2 linked regions of the Caldimonas thermodepolymerans genome follow. The protein of the gene in region 2 interacts with the protein of the main gene of each other region in a pairwise test. Links are inferred from orthologs where the notes say so. Each region holds a gene or a part of one and is shown on either strand. Other genes may lie near its edges.

The links.
Region 1: the proteins of dsbD (region 2) and IS481_RS10215 interact in binary tests that used the Escherichia coli proteins (3 or more experiments, as listed by UniProt). The link is inferred for Caldimonas thermodepolymerans from one-to-one orthologs.

What each region holds. Positions count from the first base shown.
Region 1 is NZ_CP064338.1:2,183,535-2,197,489, reverse strand. Bases 5,315-8,313 are described here. They hold IS481_RS10215 (DsbE family thiol:disulfide interchange protein), read left to right. Parts: upstream 5,315-6,548; coding sequence 6,549-7,079; downstream 7,080-8,313. Other genes in these bases: IS481_RS10200 (TRAP transporter substrate-binding protein), read right to left, coding at 8,281-8,313; IS481_RS10205 (tetratricopeptide repeat protein), read left to right, coding at 7,500-8,183; IS481_RS10210 (cytochrome c-type biogenesis protein), read left to right, coding at 7,072-7,503; IS481_RS10220 (heme lyase CcmF/NrfE family subunit), read left to right, coding at 5,315-6,552. In the rest of the region: IS481_RS10260 (ExbD/TolR family protein), read left to right, coding at 1-299; IS481_RS10255 (ExbD/TolR family protein), read left to right, coding at 304-804; IS481_RS10250 (AgmX/PglI C-terminal domain-containing protein), read left to right, coding at 801-1,928; heme ABC exporter ATP-binding protein CcmA, read left to right, coding at 1,925-2,560; heme exporter protein CcmB, read left to right, coding at 2,576-3,247; heme ABC transporter permease CcmC, read left to right, coding at 3,256-3,996; heme exporter protein CcmD, read left to right, coding at 3,993-4,169; cytochrome c maturation protein CcmE, read left to right, coding at 4,166-4,597; more of IS481_RS10220, read left to right, coding at 4,594-5,314; more of IS481_RS10200, read right to left, coding at 8,314-9,363; IS481_RS10195 (copper chaperone PCu(A)C), read right to left, coding at 9,622-10,128; IS481_RS10190 (DUF2946 family protein), read right to left, coding at 10,289-10,705; IS481_RS10185 (H-NS histone family protein), read right to left, coding at 10,886-11,191; IS481_RS10180 (Fe(3+) ABC transporter substrate-binding protein), read right to left, coding at 11,394-12,434; IS481_RS10175 (response regulator), read left to right, coding at 12,587-13,090; IS481_RS10170 (oxidative damage protection protein), read right to left, coding at 13,091-13,369; argA (amino-acid N-acetyltransferase), read right to left, coding at 13,406-13,955. UniProt on the Escherichia coli protein: Involved in disulfide bond formation. Catalyzes a late, reductive step in the assembly of periplasmic c-type cytochromes, probably the reduction of disulfide bonds of the apocytochrome c to allow covalent linkage with the heme.
Region 2 is NZ_CP064338.1:3,329,402-3,343,331, forward strand. The notes cover bases 10,828-13,801. They hold dsbD (protein-disulfide reductase DsbD), read right to left. Parts: upstream 13,271-13,801; coding sequence 11,384-13,270; downstream 10,828-11,383. Other genes in these bases: IS481_RS15730 (YegP family protein), read right to left, coding at 10,828-11,007; cutA (divalent-cation tolerance protein CutA), read right to left, coding at 13,267-13,611; IS481_RS15750 (ABC transporter permease), read right to left, coding at 13,626-13,801. Also shown: rplM (50S ribosomal protein L13), read right to left, coding at 1-73; IS481_RS15685 (GNAT family N-acetyltransferase), read left to right, coding at 413-1,141; IS481_RS15690 (DUF2726 domain-containing protein), read left to right, coding at 1,289-2,053; IS481_RS15695 (serine/threonine protein kinase), read left to right, coding at 2,076-3,104; IS481_RS18430 (PEP-CTERM sorting domain-containing protein), read left to right, coding at 3,245-3,856; molecular chaperone HtpG, read right to left, coding at 3,921-5,789; IS481_RS15710 (amino acid ABC transporter permease), read right to left, coding at 5,939-6,691; IS481_RS15715 (basic amino acid ABC transporter substrate-binding protein), read right to left, coding at 6,718-7,599; IS481_RS15720 (YbdK family carboxylate-amine ligase), read right to left, coding at 7,777-8,904; IS481_RS15725 (cation:proton antiporter domain-containing protein), read right to left, coding at 8,932-10,164; more of IS481_RS15730, read right to left, coding at 10,672-10,827; more of IS481_RS15750, read right to left, coding at 13,802-13,930. UniProt on the Escherichia coli protein: Required to facilitate the formation of correct disulfide bonds in some periplasmic proteins and for the assembly of the periplasmic c-type cytochromes.

The sequences.
Region 1 (13,955 bases), 1.2 Mb from region 2 along the record:
TCCGTCCCGACGCGCTGGAGGTCGGCGACCGCATCGGCGGGCTGATCCAGCGCATCCCGAACGGTGCCGCGGGGCCCGACACGAAGGCGCTGGCGGCGCTGGTGCTGGCGCTCAAGCAGCGTTTTCCCGACACCCGCAGCGCCACCGTGCTGGCCAGTCCCGAGACGCCGTACGACGTGCTGGTGCAGGTGATGGACGCGGTGCGCGCGACCTACCGTGCCGCGGGCGCGGAGCTCGTGCACACCGAGCTGTTCCCCGACATCTCGATCGGCGACGCGCCGGTCGCCCAGCGGAGGTGAGGCGATGAAGCTGACGCCGCTGCAGAAACGGGCCGAACGGCGTGCGCGCAACCAGTCGCACGTCGACATGAACCTGGTGGCCCTGATCGACATCTTCACGATCCTGATCTTCTTCCTGCTGTCCAGCGCGACCGGGGTCGAGATCCTGCCCAGCCACAAGGCGGTGAAGCTGCCGTACTCCACGGCCGAGGCCGCACCGCACGAGACCGTGGTGGTGACCGTCAGCGCCGAGGACATCCTGGTCGACGGGCGGGTGGTCGCCACCGTGGACGAGGTGATGGCCGCCGAGGGCGACCTGATCGCGCCGCTGCAGGCGGAGCTGGAGCGGCTGCGCACGCAGCGCAAGGTGATCCGCGAGGAGAACGAGGCGGCCAGCCGCGCCGTCACGGTCATGGGCGACCGGCAGATCCCGTACCGCCTGCTGCGCAAGGTGATGTACACGGCGGCGCGCGCCGACTTCACCGACGTGTCGTTCGCCGTGATCAGAAAGTACGAGGCCTCATGAGCGCCGCCACCGTCTCCTTCCGCGCCCCGGTGCTGCCCTGGGCCGTCTCGCCCGAGGACGAGGCGCGCTTCCGGCGCATCCTGCGCAACGTGCTGGGCATCAGCGTGATGCTGTGCCTGCTGTTCATGCTGTGGCCGCGGCCGGTGCAAGAACGCGGCCCGGTGCAGGCGCTGCCGCCGCGCGTCGCGAAGATGATGCTCGAACGAGAGCTGGCGCGGCCCGTGCCGCCGCCACCGCCCGCACCGCAGGCGGCACGCACGCCGGCGCCGCCGCGCGAGGCCGCGACCCCCGAGCGCGCCGCGCCGACCACCTCGCCGCGTGACCGCAAGCCCGAGCCGGACAAGCCGGCCACCGTGCGCAATCCGGTGGTCGAGGCGCGCAACCCGCAGCCCGGCAAGGCTCCCGGCGAGGTGGGCGAGGCGCGCCGGCGCGCCGCCGGGGTGGGGCTGCTGGCGATGAAGGACGAACTGGCCGAGCTGCGCGGCGCGCCGCTGGCGGTGCAGATCCCGCAGGACGTCAAGCCCGGCAAGGGCGTCGGGAGCGGCGAAGGCGTGGGCGTGGGCGCCGGCTCCGAGCCGGGCATCCCGACGCGCTCGCTGATCACCTCCAACGCCACCGGCGGCAGCGGCGGCATCAACACCGCCGCCTACAGCCGCCACACCGGCGGCGGGGGCCTGGCCGGCCGCGCGACCACGCTGGTCGAAGGCGTGGCCGGCGGCGGGGGCGGGGGCGGCCCGGGCACGGGCGGCATCCGCGGCGACGGCATGGGCACCGGGACCGGCAGCGGCAAGGGGAGCGCCGGCGGCACGGTGCAGCGCAGTGGCAGCGGCAAGGCCTCGCGCTCGATCGAGGAGATCAAGCTGGTGTTCGAGCGCCACAAGGGCGCGATCTACGCGATCTACAACCGCGCGCTGCGCGAGGACCCGACGCTGCAGGGCAAGGTGGTGATGCAGCTGACCATCGCGCCTTCGGGGGCGGTGGTGAACTGCCGCATCGTCTCCAGCGAGCTCAACGCGCCCGACCTGGAGAGCAAGCTGCTCGCGCGCGTGCGCCAGTTCGACTTCGGGGCCAAGGACGTCGAGCAGATGGTCGTGACCTGGCCCGTGGACTTCCTGCCGTCATGATCGTGCGCGCCGCCTTCACCGATGCGGCCGCGCTGCACCTGCGCGCACGGGCGCTGGCCTGCCGGCGCGGCGCGCGGCTGCTGTTCCGGGACCTGCACGTCGAGCTGCACGGCGGCGAGCTGCTGTGGGTGCGCGGGCACAACGGCAGCGGCAAGACCAGCCTGCTGCGCCTGCTCGCGGGGCTGGCGCCGCCCGCGGAGGGCAGCGTCGAGTGCCTGGCCGGGCAGCCGCTCTACCTGGGGCACCACAACGCGCTGAAGGACGAGCTGAGCGTGGCCGAGTCGCTGGCCTTCCTGCTGCGCCTGCAGGGCAGCGCGGCGGACCCGGCGAGCGTCGCCTGGGCGCTGGACCGCATGGGCCTGAAGCCGCTCGCGCCGGCGCCGGTGCGGCTGCTGTCGCAGGGGCAGCGCCGCCGCGTCGCGCTGGCGCGGCTGGTTGCCGCGAGCGCGGTCGCCACGTGGCTGCTCGACGAACCGTTCGACGCGCTCGACCTGGAAGGCTGCGCGCGCCTGCACGAGCTGATCGTCGCGCACCGCCGGCGCGGCGGCAGCGTGCTGCTGACCAGCCACCAGTTCGTCCAGTGGCCGGGGCTCGCGCCGCGTGAGCTCGACCTGGACGGGCTGCCGCACTGAGGAGGAGCAGGGGCCGTGAACCCGGGTGCGCTGTGCTGGACCCTGTACCTGCGCGAGCTGCGGCTGGCCTCGCGGCGGCGGCTCGACCTGGTGCTGCCCTGGGCCTTCCTGGTCGCCGCGGCGGTGGTGTTCCCGCTGGCCGTCGGGCCGGAGCCCGAGCTGCTGCGCCGCATCGCGCCGGGCGTGGTGTGGGCCTGCTCGCTGCTGGCGGCGCTGCTGTCGGTCGGCTCGCTATACGCCGGCGACCATGCCGACGGGTCGCTGGAGCAGATGCTGTGCAGCGGCCGGGGCGCCGGGGTCGTGGTCGTCGCCAAGGTGCTGGCGCACTGGAGCCTGACCGGCGTGCCGCTCGCGCTGCTGGCGCCCGCGGTTGGCGCGGCGCTGGGCCTGCCCGCGTCGGCCTGGCCGGCGCTCGGTGCCTCGCTGCTGCTCGGCACGCCGGTGCTGAGCCTGCTGGGGGCGCTGGCGGCCGCGCTGACGCTGGGGCTGCGCGGTTCCCTGCTGGTCGTGCTGCTGGTGCTGCCGCTGGCGGTGCCGGTGCTGGTGTTCGGCACCGGCGCGGTCGCGGCCGTCGAGGGCGGGCAGTCGCCCGCGCCGTACTGTGCCTTGCTGGCCGCCGTGCTGATGCTGACCGCGCTGGTCGCCGTGCCGGCCGGCGCGGCGGCGCTGCGTCTGTCGATGGAGTGAGGATCGTCATGCGCTGGACTGCCTGTGCCGCCCCGCCGCGCTTCTACGCGCTGGCCGGCGCCCTGGTGCCCTGGCTGTGGACCGTCGCCGCGCTGTGTGCGGCCGCGGGCCTGTACATCGGCCTGTGCGTCGCGCCGCCGGAAGCGCGCCAGGGCGAGGTGTACCGCATCGTCTACATCCACGTGCCGGCGGCCTGGATGTCGATGTTCCTCTACGTGGTGATGGCGGGCTGGGCGGTGCTGGGCTGGACGCTCAACGTGCGCACCGCCGACATCCTGGCGCGCTCGCTCGCGCCCACCGGCGCGATGTTCACCGCGCTGGCGCTGGCCACCGGCGCGCTGTGGGGCCAGCCGACCTGGGGCACCTGGTGGGTGTGGGACGCGCGGCTGACCTCCGAGCTGATCCTGCTGTTCCTCTACCTGGGCTACATCGCGCTGGCCGAGGCCCACGAGGACCCGCGCCGCGGCGACCGCGCGGCCGGGCTGCTGGCCATCGTCGGGGTGGTCAACGTGCCGGTGATCTACTTCTCGGTGCAGTGGTGGAACACCCTGCACCAGGGCGCCACGGTGCGCTTCGACGCGGCGCCGCGCATGGCCACCGTCATGTTCGTCGCGATGCTGCTGATGACGCTGGCCTGCTGGGCCTATGCGGCGGCCGTGAGCCTGACGCGTGCCCGCGCCATCGTGCTCGAGCGCGAGGCGCATGCCGCCTGGGCGCAGGCGCTGTCCGGCGCGAGGGGCGTGGCATGAGCTGGGAACACGTCACGGCGCTTCTAGCCCTGGACGGTCACGGGGGCTACGTCTGGGGCGCCTACGGCCTCGCGCTGCTGGCCGTGCTGCTGGAGGGCTGGCTGGTCGCGCGCCGGCGCCGGCGCGCGGTCGGCCTGGTGGCGCAGCTGATGGACGGGGAGGGCGCACGATGACCCCGCGCCGGCGCCGCCTCGCGACCGTGCTCGGCCTGCTGGCCACGGTGGCGCTGGCCGCGACGCTGGTGGTGCAGGCCCTGCGCAGCCACCTGGTCTTCTACTACTCGCCCAGCCAGGTGGCCGCGCGCGAGGCACCGGCCGGCCGGGCATTCCGCATCGGCGGCCTGGTCGAGCCCGGCAGCGTGCGGCGCGACGGGCTCAAGGTGCAGTTCGTCGTCACCGACACCGCGCAGTCGCTGCCGGTGCGCTACGAGGGGCCGCTGCCGGACCTGTTCGCCGAGGGGCAGGGCGTGGTGGCCCAGGGGCGGCTCGGCGAGGACGGGGTGTTCCTGGCCCGGCAGGTGCTGGCCAAGCACGACGAGGACTACGTGCCGCCGCCCGCCGCCCAGGCGGTGCGGCAGGCCGCGCACGGAGGACGGCCATGATCCCCGAGCTGGGCCAGGTGGCCCTGCTGCTCGCACTGGCCGTCGCGCTGGTGCAGGCGAGCGTGCCGCTGGCCGGGGCGGTGCGCGGCCGCGCCGACTGGATGGCGCTGGCGCGTCCGGCCGCGGGCGTCGGCTGCCTGCTGGCGGCCACCGCCATGGCCTGCCTGGTCGCGTCCTTCGTGCGGCTCGATCCTTCGGTGGCCTACGTGGCACGCCATGCCGATGCGATGCTGCCGACCGGCTACCGGATCGCGGCTGCCTGGGCCGGCCACGAGGGCTCGATGCTGCTGTGGCTGCTGATGCTCAATGCCTGGGCCTGGGCGGTGGCACGCGGCAGCGCCGGGCTGCCGCCGCCGTTCGTCGCACGCGTGCTGGCCGTGCTGGGTGGCATGGCGGCAGGGCTGGCGCTGCTCATCCTGGGCGTGTCCAACCCGTTCGGGCGCCTGTGGCCGGCGCCGCTGGACGGGCAGGGGCTCAACCCACTGCTGCAGCACCCCGGCATGGCGTTGCACCCGCTGCTGCTCCACACCGGCTACGTGGGCCTGGCGGTGACCTTCGCCTTTGCGGTGGCAGCCCTGCTCGAAGGGCGCCTGGATGCCACCTGGGCGCGCTGGGTGCGGCCCTGGACCACCGCGGCCTGGGGCGGCCTGACGCTCGGCATCCTGGCCGGCAGCCTGTGGGCCTACGACGTGCTGGGCTGGGGCGGCTGGTGGTTCTGGGACCCGGTCGAGAACGCGTCGTTCATGCCGTGGCTGGCCGCGACCGCCCTCATCCACGCCCTGGCGGTCACCGAGAAGCGCGGCGCCTTCAAGGGCTGGACGTTGCTGCTGGCCCTGCTCGCGTTCTCGCTGTCGCTGCTCGGGACCTTCCTGGTCCGCTCGGGCGTGCTGAGTTCTGTGCACGCGTTCGCCACCGACCCGCGACGCGGGCTGTCCCTCCTGGTCTTCGTGCTGCTGGTGGTGGGCGGCGCGCTGGCGCTGTATGCCGCCCGCGCGCCACGCCTGGGCCTGGGCGCGCGCTTCGGCCCGGTCTCGCGCGAGAGCCTGCTGCTGGCCCAGACCGTGCTGCTGGTGGTGGCGATGCTGACCGTGCTGCTCGGCACGCTGTATCCGCTGGTGATCGAGGCGCTGGGTGCCGCACCGATCTCGGTCGGCGCACCGTACTTCGAGACCGTGCTCGCGCCGCCGCTGCTGGCGATGCTGTGGCTGCTCGGGCTGGGCGTGCGGCTGCCCTGGAAGCAGGCGACGTGGCGCGACGCGTGGGGGCGCATGCGCCGGCCCGGCGCCTTGGCGCTGGGTGCGGCCGCCGGCGCGGCCTGGGTGACGGGCCGCAGCGCCCCTGGCATCGTGCTCGGCTGGGCGCTGGGCTGCTGGATCCTCGCCACCCTCGTGGCGGACCTGCGCGAGCGCGGGGCCAAGGGGCGCATGCTGCGCCTGCCGCGCGCGGCAGCTGGCATGCACCTGGCGCACCTGGGCGTGGCAGTGTTCGCGTTCGGCGTCTGCATGAGCGGCGACGTGCTGCAGCGCGACGCGAAACTGGGCATGGGCGACAGCGCCGGGCTGGGCGGCCACGTCTTCACCTTCCGCGGGGTGCGTGACGTGCACGGTCCCAACTACCTGGCGCAGCAGGCGCTCATCGACGTGCACCGCGACGGCCAGCTGGTCGCGCAGCTGACGCCGGAGAAACGCCTGTACCACCATCAACGCAGCCCGGTCACCGAGGTGGCCATCGCACGCGGCGTGGTGCGCGACCTGTACGTCGCGCTGGCCGAGCCGGTCGACGGCGGTGCGGCATGGATCGTGCGGCTGCGCCTGCAGCCCTTCGTCAACTGGATCTGGGCCGGGGCGCTGCTGATGGCGCTGGGCGGGGCATTGGCGGCGAGCGACCGGCGCTACCGCGGCCGGGAGCATCGGCACGACGTGCCGGCGCCAGCGTGGCAGGAGGCGCGCGCATGAGGGCCCCGCGTCACGCCGTGCCGCTGGCGATCTTCCTCGTCGTGGCCGCGCTGCTGTGGCGCGGGCTGGCCCTGGAGTCACGGGCCGGTCCGGCGCCGCAGCTCAACCAGCCCCTGCCGGCGTTCGCGCTGCCGCGGCTGCATGCACCGTCGATGCTGCTGACGCGCGAGGACCTGCGCGGGCGTGCCTGGGTGCTCAACGTCTGGGCCTCGTGGTGTGCCACCTGCCTGGAAGAACACGCGCTGTGGGTCGAGGTGTCGCGCACCCACGCGGTTCCGCTGATCGGGCTCAACTACAAGGACCGGCGCGAGGATGCGCTGGACTGGCTGCAGCGCCACGGCGACCCGTACCGGGCCTCGGTGATCGATGCGCAGGGGCGCGTGGGCCTCGACCTCGGCGTCTACGGCGTGCCGGAAACCTTCGTCATCGATCGCGACGGCGTGGTGCGCTTCCGCCACGTGGGCGCGGTGACCGACGAAGTGCTGCGCACGCGCCTGTTGCCCCTGCTGGAGTCGCTGCATGAATGAGTGGCGCGTCCTGCCTTGCATCGTGTTGCTGGCCGGCTGCGCCGCGGGGGTGCGGGCCGCGGAGACCGGCGTCGAGCTGGAGGCCCGGGTGATGCGCATCGCCGCCGAGCTGCGTTGCCCGGTCTGCCCCAACGAGTCCGTCGCGGAATCGCAGGCGGGCCTGGCGCGCGACCTGCGCGAACAGGTGCGGCGCCTGCTCGCCGAAGGACGCAGCGAGCAGGAAGTGCTGGCGTACATGAGCGCACGCCATGGCGACGCGGTGCGTTACCGTCCGCCATGGAGCGCGAGCACCTGGGCATTGTGGGCTGCCCCGTCCGTGCTGCTGGCCGGCGGCATGGCCTGCCTGTGCGTCGCGCTGCGGCGCCGGCAACGGCTGGATGCCGCCCGGTTCGAGCCCGATCCCGGGGAGGGGGCGCCGCGATGAGCGCGTTCCTCGTCGCCGCCGGCACGTTGGGGCTGCTCGCCTGGCTGGGCCTGGTCCGCGCACGCTGGGCGGGGCCTGCGGTGCCACGTCCGTCGTGGCCGCTGATGGCGGGGGTGGCGTGCCTCCTGGCGGCGGTCGGCGCCGGGGGCTACCTGGCAGTCGGGTCGCCGCAGCGGCTTGCGGACGACCCGGCCGCCGTGCCGGGGGCCGGGCCGTGGGGGGAGGCGATCCGGCAACTGCAGCACGAGCTCGCCGCGCACCCGGACGAGGTGCGCCTGTGGGTGCTGCTGGCGCGCGCGTACGCGGCCGCGGGCGAACCGGTGCCGGCCGCGCAGGCGTTGCAGCGGGCACGCGCCTTGCGGCCGCGCGACGCCGGCTTGCTGGCCGACCATGCGGACTTTCTCGCCCGGCTGCAGGGCTCGCGCCTGGACGGCGAGCCGATGCGGCTGGTGCAGCAGGCCCTGGCGCTGGACCCTGACCAGCCCCAGGCGCTGGCGCTGGCCGGGGCTGCGGCCTACGCGCGGCGCGACTTCGTGCAGGCCGCGCGCCACTGGGAACGGCTGGCCGCGTTGCGCGCAGACGATGCCGCCCTGGCGCAGCCGTTGCGTGAGCGCGCCGCGCAGGCGCGGCAGCTGGCAGCCGCGCGCGGCGACGGGCCGTCCCCTGCGTCGCGACCATGAAAAAAGCCCATCGCGGGAGGCGATGGGCGAACAAGAGGAGAACAGCTTGGACGCGAGGCCGAGGTCCCGCACGGCCTCGCGGGTCGGGCAGGACCGCTTACAGTCGGGCCGACTGCATGTAGCGGTCGAACTGCGCTTCCGTGAAGCGGAACCAGAGGTTCTGGTCGCGGCGGAAGGCGGCGTAGTCGCTGTAGATCTTCTTCCAGGCCGGGTTCTTGGCCGAGAGTTCGGAGTACAGCGCCATCGTTTCCTTGAAGGCCGCATCCATCGTGTCCTTCGGGAACGGCATCAGCTTGACCTTCTGGGCCACCAGCTGCTTCAGCGCCTCGGGGTTGCGGCCGTCGTACTTGGCCTGCATGTCGAGGTGGGCGTGCGACGCAGCGGCCTCGACGATGGCCTTGTACTCGGCGTTCAGCGACTCGTAGGCCTTGGTGTTGATGTAGAAGGCCAGCTCCAGGCCGCCTTCCCACCAGCCGGGGTAGTAGTAGTACGGCGCCACCTTGTGGAAGCCGAGCTTCAGGTCGTCGTACGGGCCGATCCATTCGGCGGCGTCGATCGTGCCCTTCTCCAGCGCCTGGTAGATCTCGCCGCCGGGGATGTTCTGCGGCACGCCGCCCAGGCGTTCGATCACCTTGCCCGCGAAGCCGCCGATGCGGAACTTCAGGCCCTTCATGTCGGCGAGCGACTTGATCTCCTTGCGGAACCAGCCGCCCATCTGGGCGCCGGTGTTGCCGCCCGAGAAGTTGATGATGTTGTAGTTCGCGTAGAACTCGCGCATCAGCTTCATGCCGTTGCCTTCGTGCATCCACGCGGTCATCTGGCGCGAATTCATGCCGAAGGGAATGGCGCCGCCGATGGCGAAGGTGTCGTCCTTGCCGAAGAAGTAATACGGCGCGGTGTGCGCGATCTCGACGGTGGCGTTCTGCACGCCGTCGACGACCCCGAAGGCGGGCATCAGCTCACCGGCGGCATGCACCGTGATCTGGAACTTGCCTCCGGTCATTTCGCTGACCTTCTGCGCGAAAACCTCGGCACCTCCATAGATGGTGTCCAGCGTCTTGGGGAAGCTGGACGCCAGGCGCCAGCGCAGGGTGGTTTGGGCGTGAACCACGGCCGGAGCGATGCCGGAGGCCAGCACCCCGGCCAGGCCGGCACTGCGGATGAACGATCGGCGTTCCATGTGTTCTTGATCCTCTGTGTAGGTGAGACGTGGATGGAAGCGGTGCGGTGCAGCCCGGGTAGGGCCGCACCTCTGCCGAAAAAATTCTAGGGATCGAAGCGGGCGTGCCGGCAGAGGAATACTCCTCCTGTCGGTTCTACGTAGAACGGGCCAATTTTTAGGTGGTATTCAGCCAACCTGTGCTTGTATCGGCAGGATGCGCAACGCGCGGCGCGCGCCTCGTCGTGCGAGATGCGCACACCGCCGCCTGCCGCTTCCTCAGTGGTGATGATGGCCGCCGGTGCCGTGCCCGCCGGCAGGCTGGGCCGGTTGCGCGCGCATCTCGACCTTCACGGCCACGGTCACCTCGCCGGCGCGTTCGAACCGCAAGGTCAGCGGCACGCTCTCGCCCGCCTTGAGCGGGGCGCGCAGCCCCATGAACATGACGTGGTAGCCGCCCGGTCGCAGCTCGACGGTCTGCCCGGCCGGCACCGGCAGCTCGGGGATCTCGCGCATGCGCATCACGTGGCCGTCCATCGTCATGCTGTGCACTTCGGTCGATGCGGCCACCGGCGAGTGCGCGGACAACAGCTTGTCGTCCACCTCGCCGCGGTTGGCGATCTTCATGAAGGCCCCGCCGGACTGCTGGCCGGGCACCGTGGGCCGTGCCCACGGATGGTCGATGTGCAGGGGGCCGACGCGGTAGTCATGCGCCGCCGCGGGCAGGGTGAAGGCGGCCAGCAGCGCCGCCAGGGCGAGGGAAGGAAATCGCAGGTTCAGGTTCATGTCATTGGTCCTCGTTGGAGACAAGGCGAGCAGGGCAAGCCGGACGACCCGGGTCGAGCGACGGGCTGGTGCGGTCCCCATCGCGGCTCGCTTCGGAAAGCAGGCGTGGCCGGCGCGCCGCCGCGTGCGTCGGGGCGCCGGCGGCGGGGCTGGCGTCGGCTCAGGCGAGGACCGGCGGGCCGTGCTTGCGACGCGCAGCCCAGTCGAAGGTGCGGTCGCGCGCAGGGGCCGGCAGGGCCCGGGCCGGTGGATGCGGCGCGCGGGCTGCGGCGACGGCCAGCGGATCGGCCGCGGACGGGGCCGGGGTGGCGAGCGACAGGGCCGCGGTCAGGACGCAGGGGTCGCCGCCCGGCAGGGCGGCGCTGTCGTCGCGTCCGGCGTCGGTGGTCTCCGCCGCGGTCGGGAGCATCTCGTCGAGGGCCACCGTCTGCAGGCCGTAGACGGTGCAGATCTCGACCAGGGCGCGGCCCTGCGCCTGCGCCGCGCCGACGGCCAGCAGCGGCACCGCCGCCTTCAGCAGCAGTGCGGCAGCCAGCGCCCAGAAGGCCAGGCGGGGAAAGCGGCGTCGCCGGATCATGGCGCGATTGTGCCGGAAAGCGCAGGCGCCCCGCGACGGCGGCAGGCCCGCCCGGCGGGGTGGGGGTGTCCCGGGCTGCCTGTGCGGGCCATGGCTGCCGCGCGCGGCGTCGGGAGATGGAAAGGCGGGAAGAAAGCAAATGCCCGCACGAGGCGGGCATTTATCGGGACGCAGACGCGATCAGATCGCGAGGTCTTCCAGGGTTTTGCCGGAGGCCAGGGCCTGCTCCACCCATTTCGGCTGACGGCCGCGACCGGTCCAGGTTTCACCGGTCTCCTTGTTGCGGTATTTCGGCGCCACCTTGCTGCCCTTCGTGGAGCTGCTCTTGCCTCCCACTTTGCTGCCCAGGTCAGCCAGGGTGAGACCGTACTGCGCCATCAGCGACCGGATCTGGGCGATTGCATCGGCAATCTCCTGTTTGCGCGCGTTCTCGATTTGCTTTTCGAGCTCGGCCTTCTGTGCAAGGAGTTCCTGGTAGGTTGCCATACGAATATGCTCTGCAATGGTTGGAGGAAGTGGGCTGTACGAACGGCGCGATAATACTGCGCCCCATATCGGGGTGCAAGCGATATCGGAGACAGCCTGATTTGCCCCCGGGTGAATTCCGCAGTGCAGGATATTTCGGTGGATGCAAAGACGCCCGCGCGGCGAACCGGGCGGGCGTCCAGGCAGGAGGCGAGGGCAGGGATTACTTGAAGCCCACGCGGTCCAGCATCTGCTGCACCTTGGCCGTGTTTGCGCCTACCACCGAGATCGGGATCAGTTCCGTCTTGAATTCGCCCATCGAGTCCAGGGCCGGGTTCGGCACCTTCACGGTCGGCACGGCCGGATATTCATTGTTACCGTTGGCAAAGTAAACCTGCGCCTCGTCACTGGCGAGGTATTCCAGGAACTTGATCGCCGCCTCGCGGTTCTTTGCGTGACGGGCCACGGCGCCGCCCGCGACGTTGACGTGCGTGCCCCAGCTTTGCTGGTTGGGGAACACCACCCCGGTCTTCTCGACCACCGCGCGGTCCTCGGGCTTCTTCGAGCGCATCAGGCGCGCGTAGTAATAGCTGTTGGACAGCGCCACCGCGCATTCGCCGCTGGCGACGGCGCGGATCTGGTCGGTATCGCCGCCTTTCGGATCGCGTGCCATGTTGGCGACCACCCCCTTGGCCCATTCCTCGGTCTTTTCCGGGCCCAGGTGTTCCATCAAGGCACCGATGAGCGAAAGGTTGTACGGGTGCGAACCGGAGCGGGTGCAGACCTTGCCCTTGTTTTTCGGGTCGGCCAGTTCCTCGTAGGTATCGACGTCGGCCCGTTTGACCTTGATCTTGTTGTAGACGATCACGCGGGCACGCGTCGAGAAACCGAACCAGGCCGAACCTTCGCCCTTGTCCTCGCTGCGCAGGTTGGCGGGAATGCGCTGCTCCAGCACGGCCGAGCGTACCGGCTGGAACAGGCCCTCCTGCTCGGCCCGCCACAGGCGGGCGGCATCGACCAGCAGGATCACGTCCGCCGGGCTGGCCGCACCCTCGCTGCGGAGCCGCGCGATGATGCCGGCGTCGTCCGCCTCGACGCGGTTGATGCGGATGCCGGTGGCCTTGGTGAAGTTGGCGTACAGCGCCTCGTCGGTCTGGTAGTGACGGGCGGAATACAGGTTCAGCACCTGCTCCTGCGCGGCGGCAGGCGCACCCAGCGTGGCGGCCAGCGCAAGGGCAGACAGGGAGATGGCAACACGGCGCATCGGGAGATCTCCTAGTTGGGAACTGAGCGTATTGTAGGAGTAAACAAGAATCATTCTCGCAATGAATTTCCTTGAGCTCCCGAACCACCCCTGGGCCTTCGTGTGACTTTTGCCGCTTGTCGCGTGGCAGACCCCTGACCATCATGCCCGGCGTGAGCAGCAGCCAACCCCATCCCAGCAGCGGCGGTCGCCGGATGCGCGTGCGCCGGCATGCCAAGGTCAGCACCTTGCCGGCACTGGAATGGCAACCACGTGCATTGCTGGTGGGATGCGAGCGGGAAGAGCGCCTGTACCTGCGCACGCGCCTGAGCCTGCACCGGGTCGAGGTGTGGGAAACCGAGGCGGTCGAGCAGGCGATCGACCATTGCGCCCAGAACGAGGTGCACCTGGTCGTCATCGATGCCGACGTGCTGGGAGAAGCGACGCTGCCCTTGTGTCGCCAGCTGCGGCGCCCGCATCCGTGCTGGGCGCCGCCTGAGGTGCTGGTGGTGGGTTCGCCGGGGCAGGGCCGGCGCTGGCGGCTGCGCGGGGCCCTGGCGGGGGCGCACTGGCTGCTCAAGCCGCTGCACCCGCGGGCGCTGCAACGGCAGCTGTCGCGGCCGCTGCGCCTGGAGCAGCTGCCGGCCGGGCTGCGCCCTCCCTCGCTGTTCGGCTGATCAGCCGTTGTTGGCCGGCGGCACGTAGCCGGCCGGTTGTTCGGCGCCGTCGCCGAAGAAATACCTTTCCATCTGGCGCGCCAGGTACTGGCGGGCGCGCTGGTCGGCCAGGTTGAGCCGGTTCTCGTTGACCAGCATGGTCTGGTGGCGCAGCCAGCCCTGCCAGGCTTCCTTGCTGACGTTCTCGTAGATGCGCTTGCCCAGTTCACCCGGGTAGGGCGGGAAATCGAGGCCTTCGGCCTCCTTCTTCAGATGGACGCATTGCACCATGCGGGGCATGTCGGACTCCTGTGGTTGTCGTGGGGGAAGGCCGGCTCAGGTGAGCCGCTTGACCAGCACCTGCGAGCGCCGGTCCCAGTCGTACTTGCGCTTGCGCGCCTCGGGCAGCCAGTCGGGGTCGACCTGCTGGAAGCCGCGCTTGATGAACCAGTGCATCGTGCGCGTGGTGAGCACGAAGATGCTCTCCAGGCCCATGGCCTTGGCGCGCTGCTCGATGCGCTTGAGGATGCGCTCGCCGTCGCCCTGGCCCTGCACCTGCGGCGAGATGGTCAGCGCGGCCATCTCGCCGGTGCGCGCCTCGGGGTAGGGATAGAGCGCCGCGCACCCGAAGATCACGCCGTCGTGCTCGATGACGGTGTAGTAGGAGATGTCGCGCTCGATCTCCGTGCGCGAGCGCTTGACCAGCGTGCCGTCGCGCTCGAAGGGCTCGATCAGCTGCAGGATGCCGCCCACGTCGTCGGCGGTGGCCTCGCGCAGGCTCTCGAGCTTCTCGTCGACGATCATCGTGCCGATGCCGTCGTGGGTGTAGACCTCCATCAGCAGCGCGCCGTCCACCGAGAACGGCAGGATGTGGCTGCGCTCGACG
Region 2 (13,930 bases):
GCACCTTGTCGGTGGCGTCAATCACAAACCACTCGTGCTTCACCTCGGCCGGTTTGGCGCTGAAGGTTTTCATGAGCTGTTCCACAAGTTGGTTTGCTCAACCCGATGTCCGCCGGCACGAGCCGGCGGCGCCGCGATGCGGTCGGTGCTGCTTCTCGCCGTCCTGAACGCGCAGGACCAAATGGCAGCCTCTTAGGCATCGACCTTGCCCCTCCCTACGCTGGCAACAGGCCCGCGGATGCGCCCCTGTTGTCACGGCAGGACAAAGCCTTCCCTGGGTTGAAGTCGGGAAAGCCTTGCAGTATACCCAAAGCACGCGCAAGCCCGCAAGGAATTGCGGGCTCGCCACAGCAACCGCTGCAATCCGGGCCTGGGTGGTGTATCCTAGGGTTTACCCTAATCGGAGTTGGAGATGGGCTTCCCTGGAGATGTGCTCGGCGGACCGGGTTACCGGCAGGACCGCCACGACCGCCCGGCCGCACCCGCGCGCTCGGCGGCGCGCCGCTTTGCCTGGGTGCCGATCCGCTCGCTGGCGCCGCGGCACCGCAGCCGCATTCTCGCGCATCTGCTGGCGCTGGACGACCACGACCGCTACCTGCGCTTCGGCCAGGTCACCTCGGACGACCGTATCCGCCAGTACGTCGAGTCGCTGGACTTCGACCGCGACGAGGTGTTCGGCATCTTCAACCGCCGCCTGCAGCTGATCGCGGTGGCCCACCTGGCCTACGAGCCGGCGCCGCAGCGCCCGGGCCAGCCGGCGATGGCCGAGTTCGGCGTCTCGGTGTCCAAGGAGGCGCGCGGCCGCGGCTTCGGCGCACGGCTGTTCGAGCGGGCCGTGATCCACGCCCGCAACCGCAAGATCGACACCCTGTACATCCACGCGCTGAGCGAGAACACCGCGATGCTGAAGATCGCCCGCAAGGCCGGCGCGATCGTCGAGCGCGACGGCAGCGAAGCGCAGGCCTACCTGCGGCTGCCGCCCGACACCCTGGGCACGCGGGTCGAGCAGCTGTTCGAACGCCAGGCCGCCGAGGTGGACTACCAGCTCAAGCGGCACGCCCAGCGCTTCGCCAAGCTGCTGGAAGGCATCGCCGAAGTCCGGGCCAACGTCGGCACGCACCGCATCAGCGGCCTGGAGTGAGCCGCGACGGGCCTTGCCGCCGCAAGTGAGCCCTTGCGCTCCCCCGTATAGGCGGTGCCGGCGCGCCGGCCGCGTCGATATCATGGACCGTTCCCCCTGCGGCACGCCGGCCGCGGCCTTCGACGTTCTTTCTCCGCTTCCGACGTCATGCAGACCCTGGTCCTGATCGCAGCCTTGGCGAGCGCCGCCGCGCTGGGCGCGGGAGTCGTGCTCTGGCTGACCAGCCGCAAGCGGGCCGTGCCGCTGCCGCGGGAATGGAACCTGATGCTGCGCCCGGTGTTCACGGCCGACGAGCGCCGCATGCACCGCCAGCTGCGCGAGGCGTTCCCGCAGTACATCGTGCTGGCCAAGCTGCCGCTGACGCGCTTCACCCAGCCCACCGAGCCGGCCCGCGTGGTCTACTGGCACAGCCTGATCAGCGCCCTGCATGTCACCTTCGCGCTGTGCACGCCGAACGGCCGGGTGCTGACGGCCATCGACATCGAGGGCCGCCACCTGCCCTCGCGCCGCGCCACCGCGATCAAGACCGGGGTGCTGCAGGCCTGCCGGGTCCAGTACCTGCGCTTCTATGCCGACCAGCTGCCGTCGCTGGCCGAGGTGCAGCTCGCCGTGGAAGGCCATGCGCGCGCGGTGGCGGCTGCCGCCCCGCCGCCGCAGGAGGCGCCGACCCGGCTGGCCCAGGCCAGCCAGACGCTGTCGACCACCGTGCAGCGTCGCCGCGAGCAGCGCGCCGGCTGGCAGGAGTCCGCCTATCCCGATTCCTTCTTCGCCCCCGACAGCCGCCTCGACGGGCTGATCGAAAGCGGTTTCGCTCCGCTGAACACCCAGGCGCCGGCGCCCGCCCCGCGCGATGCGGACATCGCCGCGGTCGTGGTCGACACGCCCTCTGCCGACGCCCGCCGCCCCGCCTGAGCACTGCGGCTAGGATGGGCGCATGTCCGACCCTGCCCCCCTCCTCCCGCCCGGCGACGCCGACGCCGCGCACCCCTACGCCCGCCTGACGCCCGACCTGGTGCTGGACGCGCTCGACCGCGCCGGACTGCCGGGTGACGGCCGGCTGCTGCAGCTGAACTCCTACGAGAACCGGGTGTTCCAGGCCTTCCTCGACAGCGGCGAGGCGGTCGTCATCAAGTTCTACCGCCCCGACCGCTGGAGCGACGCGCAGATCCTCGAGGAGCACGCCTTCGCGCTGGAGCTGGCCGCCGAGGAGATCCCGGTGGTCGCGCCACTGGCCCTGCCCGCGCTGCCTGCCGGCAGCACGCTGGCCGAACACGCCGGCTTCCGCTTCGCGGTCTACCCGCGCCGCGGGGGACGCGCCCCCGAGCTGGAGGATCCGGAAACGCTCGAATGGCTGGGCCGGTTCCTCGGACGCCTCCATGCCGTCGGGCGCCGCAAGCCCTTCGTGCACCGCCCGCCGCTGGACCTGCAGACCTTCGGCATCGCCTCGCGCGACTGGCTGGCCGCGCACGACTGCGTGCCGCCCGATGTGCGCCCGGCCTGGGACGACGCGCTCGCCCGCGCGCTGGACCTGGTCGCGCAGCGTTTCGACGCGGTGCCGGACCTCGTCACGCTGCGCCTGCACGGCGACTGCCACCTCGGCAACATCCTGTGGACGCCGGCCGGCCCGCACTTCGTGGACCTGGACGACGCCCGCATGGGCCCGGCCATCCAGGACCTGTGGATGCTGTTGTCCGGCGACCACGCCGCAATGCAACGACAACTCGCAGATGTGTTGGCAGGTTACGAACAATTTGCGTCTTTGGACCGCCGCGAGTTACAGCTGATCGAGCCGCTGCGCACGCTGCGCATCGTCCACCACTGCGCCTGGATCGCGCGCCGCTGGTCCGATCCGGCGTTTCCCCCCGCGTTTCCTTGGTTCGGCAGCTCGTCGTACTGGTCCGAGCAGGTCGTGCGGCTGCGCGAGCAGGTCGAGGCGATGCAGGACACCTCGTCCGAGCCGTAACAGTCACAGCCAATACCGTGCCCGCCTGAGACGAAAGTGCACCCTCACTTGAGGGCCTGAAGCTTGTCGCAAGGGGACTACCCTGAATGGGCCCCATGCGATATCGCCCGAACCGGGCTCTTACCTTCAGGAGGATCTGCATGAAACGTCATCTGCTGGCGCTAGGCCTTGCGGCGGCCACCACCGCAGCCAGCGCGCAACTCTCGGTGTCCGGGCCGGACACCACGTTCGGGGGGTATGACGGCACGCCGGCAACCTACACGGGCACGCTGTCCAGCGGCACGTTCAACGGTCTGCTGGACACCGGGCTGGGCGGCACGCTGACCGTCACCTTCCTCGGGAAGGACGACGCGTGGCACAACAACACGCTGACCTTCGCCGGCGGCACGGTGATCGACAACCAGACCACCGCGGTCGGCACCAGCTACACCTTCGACGTGGCGGCCGGCCCGCTGGACTTCCTGTTCACCGACCTCACCGATGGTGACACCGTCGCCAACGGCGGCCCGAGCTCGGCCTACGGCTCGTACGTGGTGGTCCCGGGATCGGCGGTCGGTGCGGGCAACCCGGCGTACGGCCAGTACGACTTCATCCTCGGCTTCAACGATGGCCACCTCTACGACGCCGACTATGACGACTTGGTCGTGGGCATCAGCCTGGTCCCGGTACCCGAGCCGGAAACCTATGCGCTGATGCTGGCCGGCCTCGGCGCGATCGGTTTCATGGCCCGCCGTCGCCGCCGCCAGGACTGACTGCGTCTTCGCAGCATGAACAAAAGCCGCCCTCGGGCGGCTTTTTCGTTGTGCGACGCGATCCTCAGCCGGCCAGCAGCGCGTTGACGCGCCGCACGTAGGCGGCCGGGTCATCCAGCTGCCCGCCCTCGGCCAGCAGCGCCTGGTCGAACAGGATGTGGGCCAGGTCCTCGAAGCGGTCGGTGCGCTCCAGCCGCTTGACCAGCGCGTGCTCGGGATTGATTTCGAGGATGGGCTTGACCTCGGGCGTCTTCTGGCCGGCCTGCTTGAGCAGGCGCGCCAGGTGTCCGCTGATGTCGCCCTCCTCGCCCACCAGGCAGGCGGGCGAGTCGACCAGGCGGGTCGTCACGCGCACGTCCTTGGCCTTGTCCTTCAGCGTTTCCTTCAGGCGCTCCAGCAGCGGCTTGATCGCGGCCGCGGCTTCCTCGGCCTTCTTCTTCTCTTCCTCGTCCTGCAGCTTGCCCAGGTCCACCGCGCCCTTGGCGACGCTTTGCAGCGGCTTGCCGTCGAACTCGTACAGGTGGCTGAGCATCCACTCGTCGACCCGGTCGGTCAGCAGCAGCACCTCGATGCCCTTCTTGCGGAAGATCTCCAGTTGCGGGCTGTTGCGCGCGGCGGCCAGCGTCTCGGCGGTGATGTAGTAGATCGCCTCCTGGCCTTCCTTCATGCGGCTGACGTAGTCGGCGAACGACACGCCCTCGTCGGCATGGGTGGAGGCAAAGCGCAGCAGCCTGGCCAGGCGCTCGCGGTTGGCATGGTCCTCGCCGATGCCCTCCTTGAGCACCGCGCCGAACTCCTTCCAGAACGCGGCGTACTTGTCCTTGTGGTTCTCGGCCAGGTCCTCGAGCATGCCCAGCACGCGCTTGGTCGAGCCCTCGCGGATGGCCTTCACGTCGCGGCTTTCCTGCAGCAGCTCGCGGCTGACGTTGAGCGGCAGGTCCGACGAGTCGATCACGCCCTTGACGAAGCGCAGGTAGACCGGCATCAGCGCCTCGGCGTCGTCCATGATGAAGACGCGCTTGACGTAGAGCTTCACGCCGCCGCGCTTCTCGCGGTTCCACAGGTCGTACGGCGCCTTGGACGGGATGAACAGCAGCTGCGTGTACTCGGTGCGGCCCTCGACCCGGTTGTGCGTGTAGGCCAGCGGCGGCTCGTTATCGTAGCTGATCTGCTTGTAGAACTCGTGGTACTGCGCCTCCGTGATCTCGTTCTTCGGGCGCACCCACAGGGCCGCAGCCTGGTTGACGGTCTCCCACTCGTCCAGCAGCACGTACTCGCCCTTGTCCTTGTCCCACTGCTCCTTGCGCATCAGGATGGGCAGCGAGATGTGGTCGGAGTAGCGGTTGATGATGGACTTGAGCCGCCAGGTGTTGAGGAAGTCGGTGTCGCTGTCGCGCAGGTGCAGTATCACGTCGGTGCCGCGCTGCGGCCGGGTGATCGTCTCGACCTCGAACTCGCCGGTGCCGTCGCTGCTCCAGCGCACGCCCTCCTCGGGCTTGAGCCCGGCGCGGCGCGATTCGACCGTGATGCGGTCGGCGACGATGAACCCGCTGTAGAACCCGACACCGAACTGGCCGATCAGCTGCGCGTCCTTCTGCTGGTCGCCCGAGAGCTTGTCCATGAACTCGCGCGTGCCGCTTTTGGCGATGGTGCCCAGGTTGGCGATCGCCTCGTCCGCCGACAGGCCGATGCCGTTGTCGCTGATGGTGATGGTCCTGGCGGCCTTGTCGAAGGTGACGCGGATCTCCAGGTTGGGCCGGTCCTCGTACAGCGCGTTGTCGTTCAGCGCCTCGAAGCGCAGCTTGTCGCAGGCGTCCGAAGCGTTGGACACCAGCTCGCGCAGGAAGATCTCCTTGTTCGAGTACAGCGAATGCGCCACCAGGTGCAGCAGCTGCTTGACTTCGGCTTGGAATGACAGGGTCTGTTTGTCCATGGCGTGTCCGGTGTGCGGTGTTCCGTCTTTGCTCTCGGAAAGGGTAGCGGGCGCCCAAATGGGGATGGCGGCATGGTTTTTCAAGGGCGCCATGAAAAACGCCGGCCTTGCGGGCCGGCGTCGACGCACTCGGGTCGGAGGCGCGCGCCTCAGCGCCCGCGCAGGTGGGCCGGCGCCTCGAGCTTGCGCGCCAGCATCGACAGCACCATCGTCAGCACCAGGTACATCGCCGAGATGGCGAGGTACGGCTCCCAGTAGCGGGAGTAGGCGCCGGCGACCGTGCGCGCGGCCAGTGCCAGTTCGGCCAGGCCGATCGCGGAGACCAGCGAGGAGTCCTTGATCAGCGTGACCCCTTCGTTGACCAGCGGCGGCACCATGCGGCGGAAGGCCTGGGGCAGGATCACGTAGCGCATCGCCTGCGCATGCGTGAGCCCCAGGCTGTAGGCCGCCTGGGTCTGTCCGACGTGGATGGACTGGATGCCGGCCCGGAAGATCTCGGAGATGTAGGCCCCGGCGTTGAGCGTCAGCGCCAGCGCCCCCGAGAAGAACGCCCCGTGCTCCTGGCGGAAGCGGATCGCCGCCTGCCCCGACAGCAGCAGCCCGTGCTCGGGCTGGATCAGGGTCGGCATCAGCGCGAAATGCACCAGCAGGATCTGCACGAACAGCGGCGTGCCGCGAAAGAACGTGACGTAGGCCAGCGTCAGCCACTGGGCCGGCTTCAGCAGCACCAGCGCCCACGCCGACTTGGGCGGCGGGGCGCTGCGCGAGCTGCTGATCAGGCCCAGCACCAGGCCCAGGGCCAGGCCCGCGGTGATGGCCACCAGCGTGAGCTTGACCGTCATCCACAGGCCGGCCGTGAACAGCGGCCCGTAGCCGGCAAGGATCTCCCAGCGCAAATCCACGATGGGGACTTCCTGGTCTCAGCCGTTCAGTTGGACGCTTCGGCCGCAGGTGCCTGCGCCGCCGGCGCTTCGGCCGCCGGCTTGGCGCCGAACCACTTGGCGTAGATCTGGTCGTAGGTGCCGTCCGACTTGATCGCGGCCAGCCCCTGGTTCAGCTTCTCCAGCAGCTCGGTGTTGCCCTTGCGCACCGCGAGGCCGTACTGCTCGGCCTCGAACGAGTCGTCGCTGACGGTCTTGAACTGCGCGTTCGCGTTGTTGGCAACGTAGTTCTCGACCACGCCGTTGTCGGCCACCACGGCGTCGACGCCACCGGCCTGCAGCTCCTGCAGGGCCAGCGGGGTGGACTCGAAGCGCTTGATCAGCGTGCTGTTCTTGCCCTGCAGCTTGGTCACGACCTCGTCACCGGTGGTGCCGGTCTGCACGCCCACGCGCAGCGTCTTCAGGTCCTCGAACTTGGAGACCGTCGAGTCCTGGCGCACCGCGATCAGCTGGCGGGCGTCGAAGTACGGATCGGAGAAGTCCATCGTCTGCTTGCGCTCGTCGGTGATCGTGATCGCCGAGACGAGGAAGTCGCGGTCGCCCTGTTGCAGGGTGTTGAAGATGCCTTCCCAGGGGGTGTTGACGAACTTGACTTCGAAACCGGCCTTCTCGGCGATGGCGCGCACCACGTCGATGTCGAAGCCGACGATCTCGCCCTTCTCGTCCTGCGACTCGAACGGCGCGTAGGCTGCGTCGGTGCCGACGACGTAGACCTGGGCGGGCGCGGGGGCCGGCGCGGCGGCCTCGGTGGCGGGCGCCGGGGCGGGAGCCGGCTCAGGCTGCTTGCCGCAGGCGGCCAGCACGAGACCCGCCACCAGCATGGCGGCGCGCTGCCAGAAGGCGGGGATAGCAAGGCTCAAGGTATGCATGAGAGAGTAACCTCGTGAGAAATCTGAAAACCAGCATTTTGACCGTTTTGGGCGCAGAAAAACGGCGACTTTGCCCGGCCGGTGCTGCAGATTCCTCGCGGCCTTAGGCGGCAAAACAACGGTTCGTGCGGCGGGCAGTGCCGCTGCGCCACGCCGCCGCGGGCGACGCACCCCGCCTCAGACCACCAGGTCGCCGCTCCAGCGCAGGCACTGCTGGCGCACCACCTCGGCCAGCAGGTGCTCGCGCTCGTGCACCTGGCGTGCCCAGGTGGCGTCGTTGCCGTGGCGCTGCAGCTCGCTGCGCAGGTAGCGCAGCGCGCCGTCGGCCTTCAGATCGATCGCGTGGTGCTCGATCGCCCCCATCGTGAACAGGATGTCCTCGCGCAGCGAGCGGTGCTCGCCGGTCTTCGGGTCGACGAAGGTGCCCTCCGGCCCGAAGCGGCAGGCCTGGAAGCGGTTGAAGGTGTAGACGAGGTAGTCGTCCTCCTCCAGCGGGAACGGCTGCTCCTTCGACAGCCACGCCGCCACGCACTGGATGTAGGCCGCCAGCGCCGCCGCCTTCTCGATCGTCAGCGGCGTGTCGAGCACGCGCACCTCGATGGTGCCGAACTCGGGCTTCGGGCGGATGTCCCAGTAGAAGTCCTTCATGCTCTGGACCACGCCGGTGCGCGTCATCTTGCCGAAGAAGGTGCCGAAGTCGTCCCAGGTGGTCACGAAGGGCGCGCGGCCCGACAGCGGGAAGGCGAACACCGAGTTCAGGCGCGCCGAATGGAAGCCTGTGTCAGTGCCCTGCACGTAGGGCGACGACGCCGACAGCGCGATGAAGTGCGGGATGAAGCGCGACAGCCCGTGCAGCAGCACCAGCGCCTCGTCCGGCCCGGGGCAGCCCACGTGCACGTGCTGGCCGAAGATGGTGAACTGCTTCGACAGGTAGCCGTACAGCTCGGACAGCATGTGGAAGCGCGGCGTGTTGAAGATGCGCCGCTCGCTCCAGTCCTGGAACGGGTGCGTGCCGCCGCCGCACAGCCCCACGTTGAGCTTGCGCGCGCAGTCGACCAGCGCGTCGCGGATCTCGGTCAGCTGCGACAGCGCGTCGTCGTAGCCGGTGCAGATCCCGGTCGACAGCTCGATCATGCTGTCGGTCATCTCCGGCTTCACGTCGCCCGGGATCTTGCGCTTGCCCATCAGGCGCAGCAGGTCGGCCGAGCTGGGCGACAGGTCGTAGTCGTGCGTGTTGACGATGGCCAGTTCCAGCTCCACCCCGAGGGTGAGCGGCTGGGACGGTGCGAAGGCTTCGAGCGTCATGCGATGTGTCTCCTGTCCACCGGCGGTTCAGGGGCGGCGCGCGGCGATCTCGCCCGCGCTGCGCAGCGCGCCCAGCACGGCCAGCGCCCCCAGCAGTTCCATGATCGCGATCGAGCTGAGCGCCACCGGCGCCAGCTGCGCGGCAAAGCCCGCATGCGAGCCCTGCAGGTCGGCGTACATCACCAGCGCGGTGGCCGACAGCGGGGTCAGCGCCAGGCTCACGCCCACGCCCTGCCGCAGTGACTGCCCGCTGAACCAGCCGAGCATGAACACCGCAGCCGACTTCGCGGCGGCACGCGCGGCCATCGCCGCCAGCGCGAGCAGGCCGCCCGCGGCCAGCCCCTCGACCGGCCAGGCCGACCCGACGATCACGAACAGCATCAGCACCAGCACGCCGCCGGCGGTGCCGAAGTGGCGCGGCCACACCCAGGGGCGCTCGGTGGTGTTGCGCAGCCACAGGCCCGCCATCAGCGGCACCAGCAGCGTCGACCAGCCGAAGGTCTTGGTCAGCGCCAGCGCCAGCGTGATCAGGCCCAGCAGCAGCAGCGTCGCGTTCTCGTTGCGCAGGTCCAGCCCGCGCGCCACGCGCGCCACCCCGTAGCCGAGCAGCCCGGCGAGCAGGAAGGAGCCGACGAACACGTACAGCGGCTGCACGATCGCCTGCACCGGGTTCTGCCCCTGGTCCAGGTCCAGCCAGGCCAGCAGCAGCTTGCTGGCGAACACGCCATACAGCGTGTTGAGCGCCGAGAGCATGTAGACGCGCTCGGTCACCTGCCCCTCGGCGCCGAACTCCGAGGCCACGCGCGCGATCACCGCGGGCGAGGCCGGCACGGCCAGCACCGCCACTGCGGCGGCCGACGGCGTGTCCAGGCCCAGGTAGCGCATCGCGAGGTACACCGTGCCGAAGGTCAGCAGCGACTCGGCCAGGCTGGTGACCAGCAGGAAGGGGTTGGTGCGCAGCCAGCGCAGCCGCACGCGCGCGCCCAGCTCGAACAGCAGCAGCGCAAGCGCCAGGTCCAGGATCATCCGCACCACCGGCGGGATCTCGCCGGTGGCCGCCACGCCATGCCCGGAGACGGCCACGCCCAGGCCGACCAGCGAATAGCCGACGATGCGCGGCAGCCCCAGGAAGCGGAACACTCCTTCGCCGATCAGCGCTCCCGCGATCACGACCAGCGACAACCCGAGCAGGGCGCGGGTGGACGACCAGTCGACGACCACGCCGAGAAAGGACTGTGCCTGCAACCACTGGTCCACCATCACGCGATCTCCTTGTTGTTCGTTGAGCGGCCGTTGCCGCCACGCGGCCCGGGCCACGCGGCCGGCCGGCGGCTGCCCCGAGGCAGCCTCGTATGGCAAATGCAATGCCGCAGCACCGGCACCAGCCCGAAAGCCGGCAGGCGTGCCCTGCCGGCACGCCCCCACCCTGGTCCTGACCTGGGGGGCAGGGAGCGACCGGGCCCCCGGACCCGGCTGTGGCATTCTGCCGTACCCGCCGCTGGCCTCGGACGCCTGGCGGCCGGGCGGGCCTTGAGGAAGGCTAAAAAAGATCCCCCGCGCGCAGGCGGGGGAGAACGCTTCTTGGCCGCTGTGCGGGACGCGGAAGTCCGGGCGTCCCCACAGACGGCGCCGATCCTACTGGGAAACATTTGCACGCCAATCTTTACCCGTGCACACCGGTGAGATTTGCGTGACGGTTTCCCCGGCCGGCCGGGGATCCGGGCAGGCGCGCGGCAACGGGGGCGCGCCGCGCCTGCCGAGGCCGCCTCAGGCGGTCAGGTCCTTGACCGTGGCCTGGGGCGCATGCGCCTTCACCGAGGCGACGCCGTTTTCCATGGCGCTCCTGGACGAATACATCTCGCTGCGCCCGATCACCTGGCCGTTGGTGGCGGTCAGCACGAAGTACGGCGAGCCGTCCTTGGCTTCCTTGCGCTCGTAGCGCGCGTCGTTGGGCGCGTTCTTCTGGACCGAAGCGATCCCGTCCAGCGCCGACGCCTTGGTCTTGTACGTCTCGCTCGACAGGATGACCTGGTGGTTCGCCGCCTTCAGGTTGAAGACGTACTGCCCGTTCGCCGCGGTCTTGAGTTCGAAATACCCTGCCATGAAGCCCTCTCCACACTGACGCGGTGCACCACCCGCGAAACGACCGGGGAGTCTGCGGCCGGCACGTGCAGCTGGAGCCTGGCCCCGGCCGCCTCCTGGCAGGCACTCCCCTCCCGGTGCGAAGGCAGGATAACGACCGTTACAAACGGACGTCAACGCAAGGTAATCCCTGAGCAACAGGCGCAAAAAAACAGGCCCTCGCAAGGAGGGCCTGTTCGGGAATTTGGTTGCGGGGGCTGGATTTGAACCAACGACCTTTGGGTTATGAGCCCAACGAGCTACCAGACTGCTCCACCCCGCGTCGGGAAAGCAAAACTATAGCATGTTTTTCGCCGGCAACGCAAGACCATGGTGAGATCTTCGGCAAGCCCGCCGGCTAGAGGCCGGCGGCGTCCAGGGTCTGCAGGAAGCGGTCGGCCGACTGGAAGCCGATCACGCGCAGCTGCGGCAGCTCGCGGCCGCTGGCGTCGAAGAACAGCGTGCCGGGCGGCCCGAACAGGCCGAAGCGCTTGAGCAGCGCGCGGTCGTCGCGGTTGTTGGCCGTGACGTCGGCCTTCAGCAGCAGCGCATTGGCGAGCCTGGCCCGCACGCGCGGGTCGCTGAAGGTGAAGGCCTCCATCTCCTTGCACGAGACGCACCAGTCGGCATAGAAGTCCAGCATCACCGGCCGGCCGGCGCGGGCCAGCACGGCCTCCAGTTCCTCGACGCTGCGCACCGGCTCGAAGCCCGGACCGGCATCGGTCGCGGCCTCGGCGCGGGCCAGGTGGGCCAGCGGCTGCCAGGGATCGCGCCCCCCGGAGGCCGCACCGACGAGCTGGATCGCGCCCAGCACCGCCAGCACCACGCCCACGCCCTTGAAGAAGCGCTGCCAGCCGCGCGCGCCGGGCGGCAGCGTGTCGAACACCTTGAGGTAGACCGCGGCCACCAGCAGCAGCGCGCCCCACAGCAGCATCGCGAGCCAGCCCGGCAGCACCGGCTGCAGCATCCAGATCGCCACCGCGATCAGCAGCGCGCCGAAGAAGTGCTTGACGTGCTCCATCCAGGCCCCGCCGCGCGGCAGCCAGCGCCCCGCCGACGCGCCGATCAGCAGCAGCGGCACGCTCATGCCTGCGGCCAGCGCGAACAGCGCCGCCCCGCCCAGCACCACGTCGCGGGTCTGGCTGATGTAGACGAGCGCGCCGGCCAGCGGCGCCGCCACGCAGGGGCTGACGATGAGCGCCGACAGTCCGCCCATCAGGAACACCGCGAGGAAGCGCCCGCCGTGCAGCCGCCCGGAGGCCTGCTGGACCCGGTCGCGCCAGCCCGAGGGCAGCTGCAGCTCGTAGAAGCCGAACATCGACAGCGCCAGCAGCACCAGCAGCGCGGCGAACGCGCCCAGCACCCAGGGCGTCTGCAGCCAGGCCGCCAGCCCTTCGCCCGCCAGCCCCGCGGCGACGCCGAATGCGGTGTAGACCAGCGCCATGCCGAGCGAGTAGCTGGCTGCCAGCCCGAACGCCCGGCCCCGGCTGACCGGGCGCCCGTCGGCCTCGGCCTGCCCGACGATGATCGAGGACAGGATCGGCAGCATCGGCAGCACGCAGGGGGTCAGCGACAGCAGCACGCCCGCGACGAAGAACACCGCCACCACGGTGGGCAGCCGCCCGCTCTCCAGCGCCGCGGCGATGCGGTCGCTGTCGGTGGGCGAGCGGGTGTTGATCAGGTTCGCCGGCACCGGCGCCGCACCGGTGAGCGACTGCAGCGAGGCGGCCAGACCGCCGGACGCACCCCAGCGTTCGGCCTGCGCCTCGGTCAGCAGCGCCACCCGGTTGGCCGGCGCGCCGAAGGCGGCCAGCGCGACCTCGACGTGGTGGTCCATCGGCGGGTAGCACAGCCCCTTGTCGGCGCAGCCCTGGCTGGTCACGGTGAGCCGGAACGGCCCCTCGGCCTGCACCACCGGCAGCCGGATGCGCAGCGTGCCGCGGTGGGTCTCGACGTCCTTCTCGAAGGTCCGGTCGTACTTGACCTCGCCGCGCGGGATCTCCGGGGTGCCCAGCACCGCGGGCGGCGTGGCCGCGAAGCGGAACTGCTCGCGGTACATGTAGTAGCCGTCGGCGACGTCGAAGCGCAGCTCCAGCGTGCGCTCGTCCAGCGCCGCGGCGGCGAAGCGGAACGCCACCTCCGGCTCGAGGAAATCGTCGTCGTCATCGGCCCGCACGCCGCCGGCCAGCACCGCCAGGCCCAGGGCCAGCAACGCCGCCAGCAGCCAGCGGATGGCACCGGTCATGGCCTGTCTCCTTGCTGCATCTCTGAGACCAGCCAGCGCAGGTACGGTTCCAGCCCGTCCGTGACCGACGTCGCGATCAGCTCCGGCACCTCGTAGGCGTGCAGCTCGGGCAGCCGCGCCTTCAGTGCAGGCCAGCGCGCCTCGGTGGTCTTCAGGACCAGCAGGCACTCGCCGCCCTCCTCGATCCGGCCCTGCCACCAGTACATCGAGCGCACCCCCGGCAGGATGTTGACGCAGGCCACCAGGCGCTCTTCCAGCAGGCGCCGCGCCAGCGCGGCGGCCGCGGCCTCGTCGGCCACGGTGCTGAAGGCCAGCAGCGGACGGCCCTGAACTTCGCTCATCAGCCCCTCCTCGCTCACTTGAAGAACCGCCGGCGCGTCAGCACCAGCGCGACGTAGTACCCCACCGCGGCGTACCCGGCCAGCACCGCGGCCGGAGCCGCCACCTGCTGCGGCCACTGGCCGATCACCAGCGGGCGCACCAGCTCGACGGCCGCGGTCAGCGGCAGCCACGGCGCGACCTGCTGCAGCCAGCCCGGCAGCTGGTCGGTCGGGAAGTAGACGCCGGAGACGAAGGTCATGGGCGTCAGCACCAGGGTGAAGTAGTAGGTGAAGAAGTCGTAGTTCCTCGCCAGCGCGTTGAACACCAGCGCCAGCGACG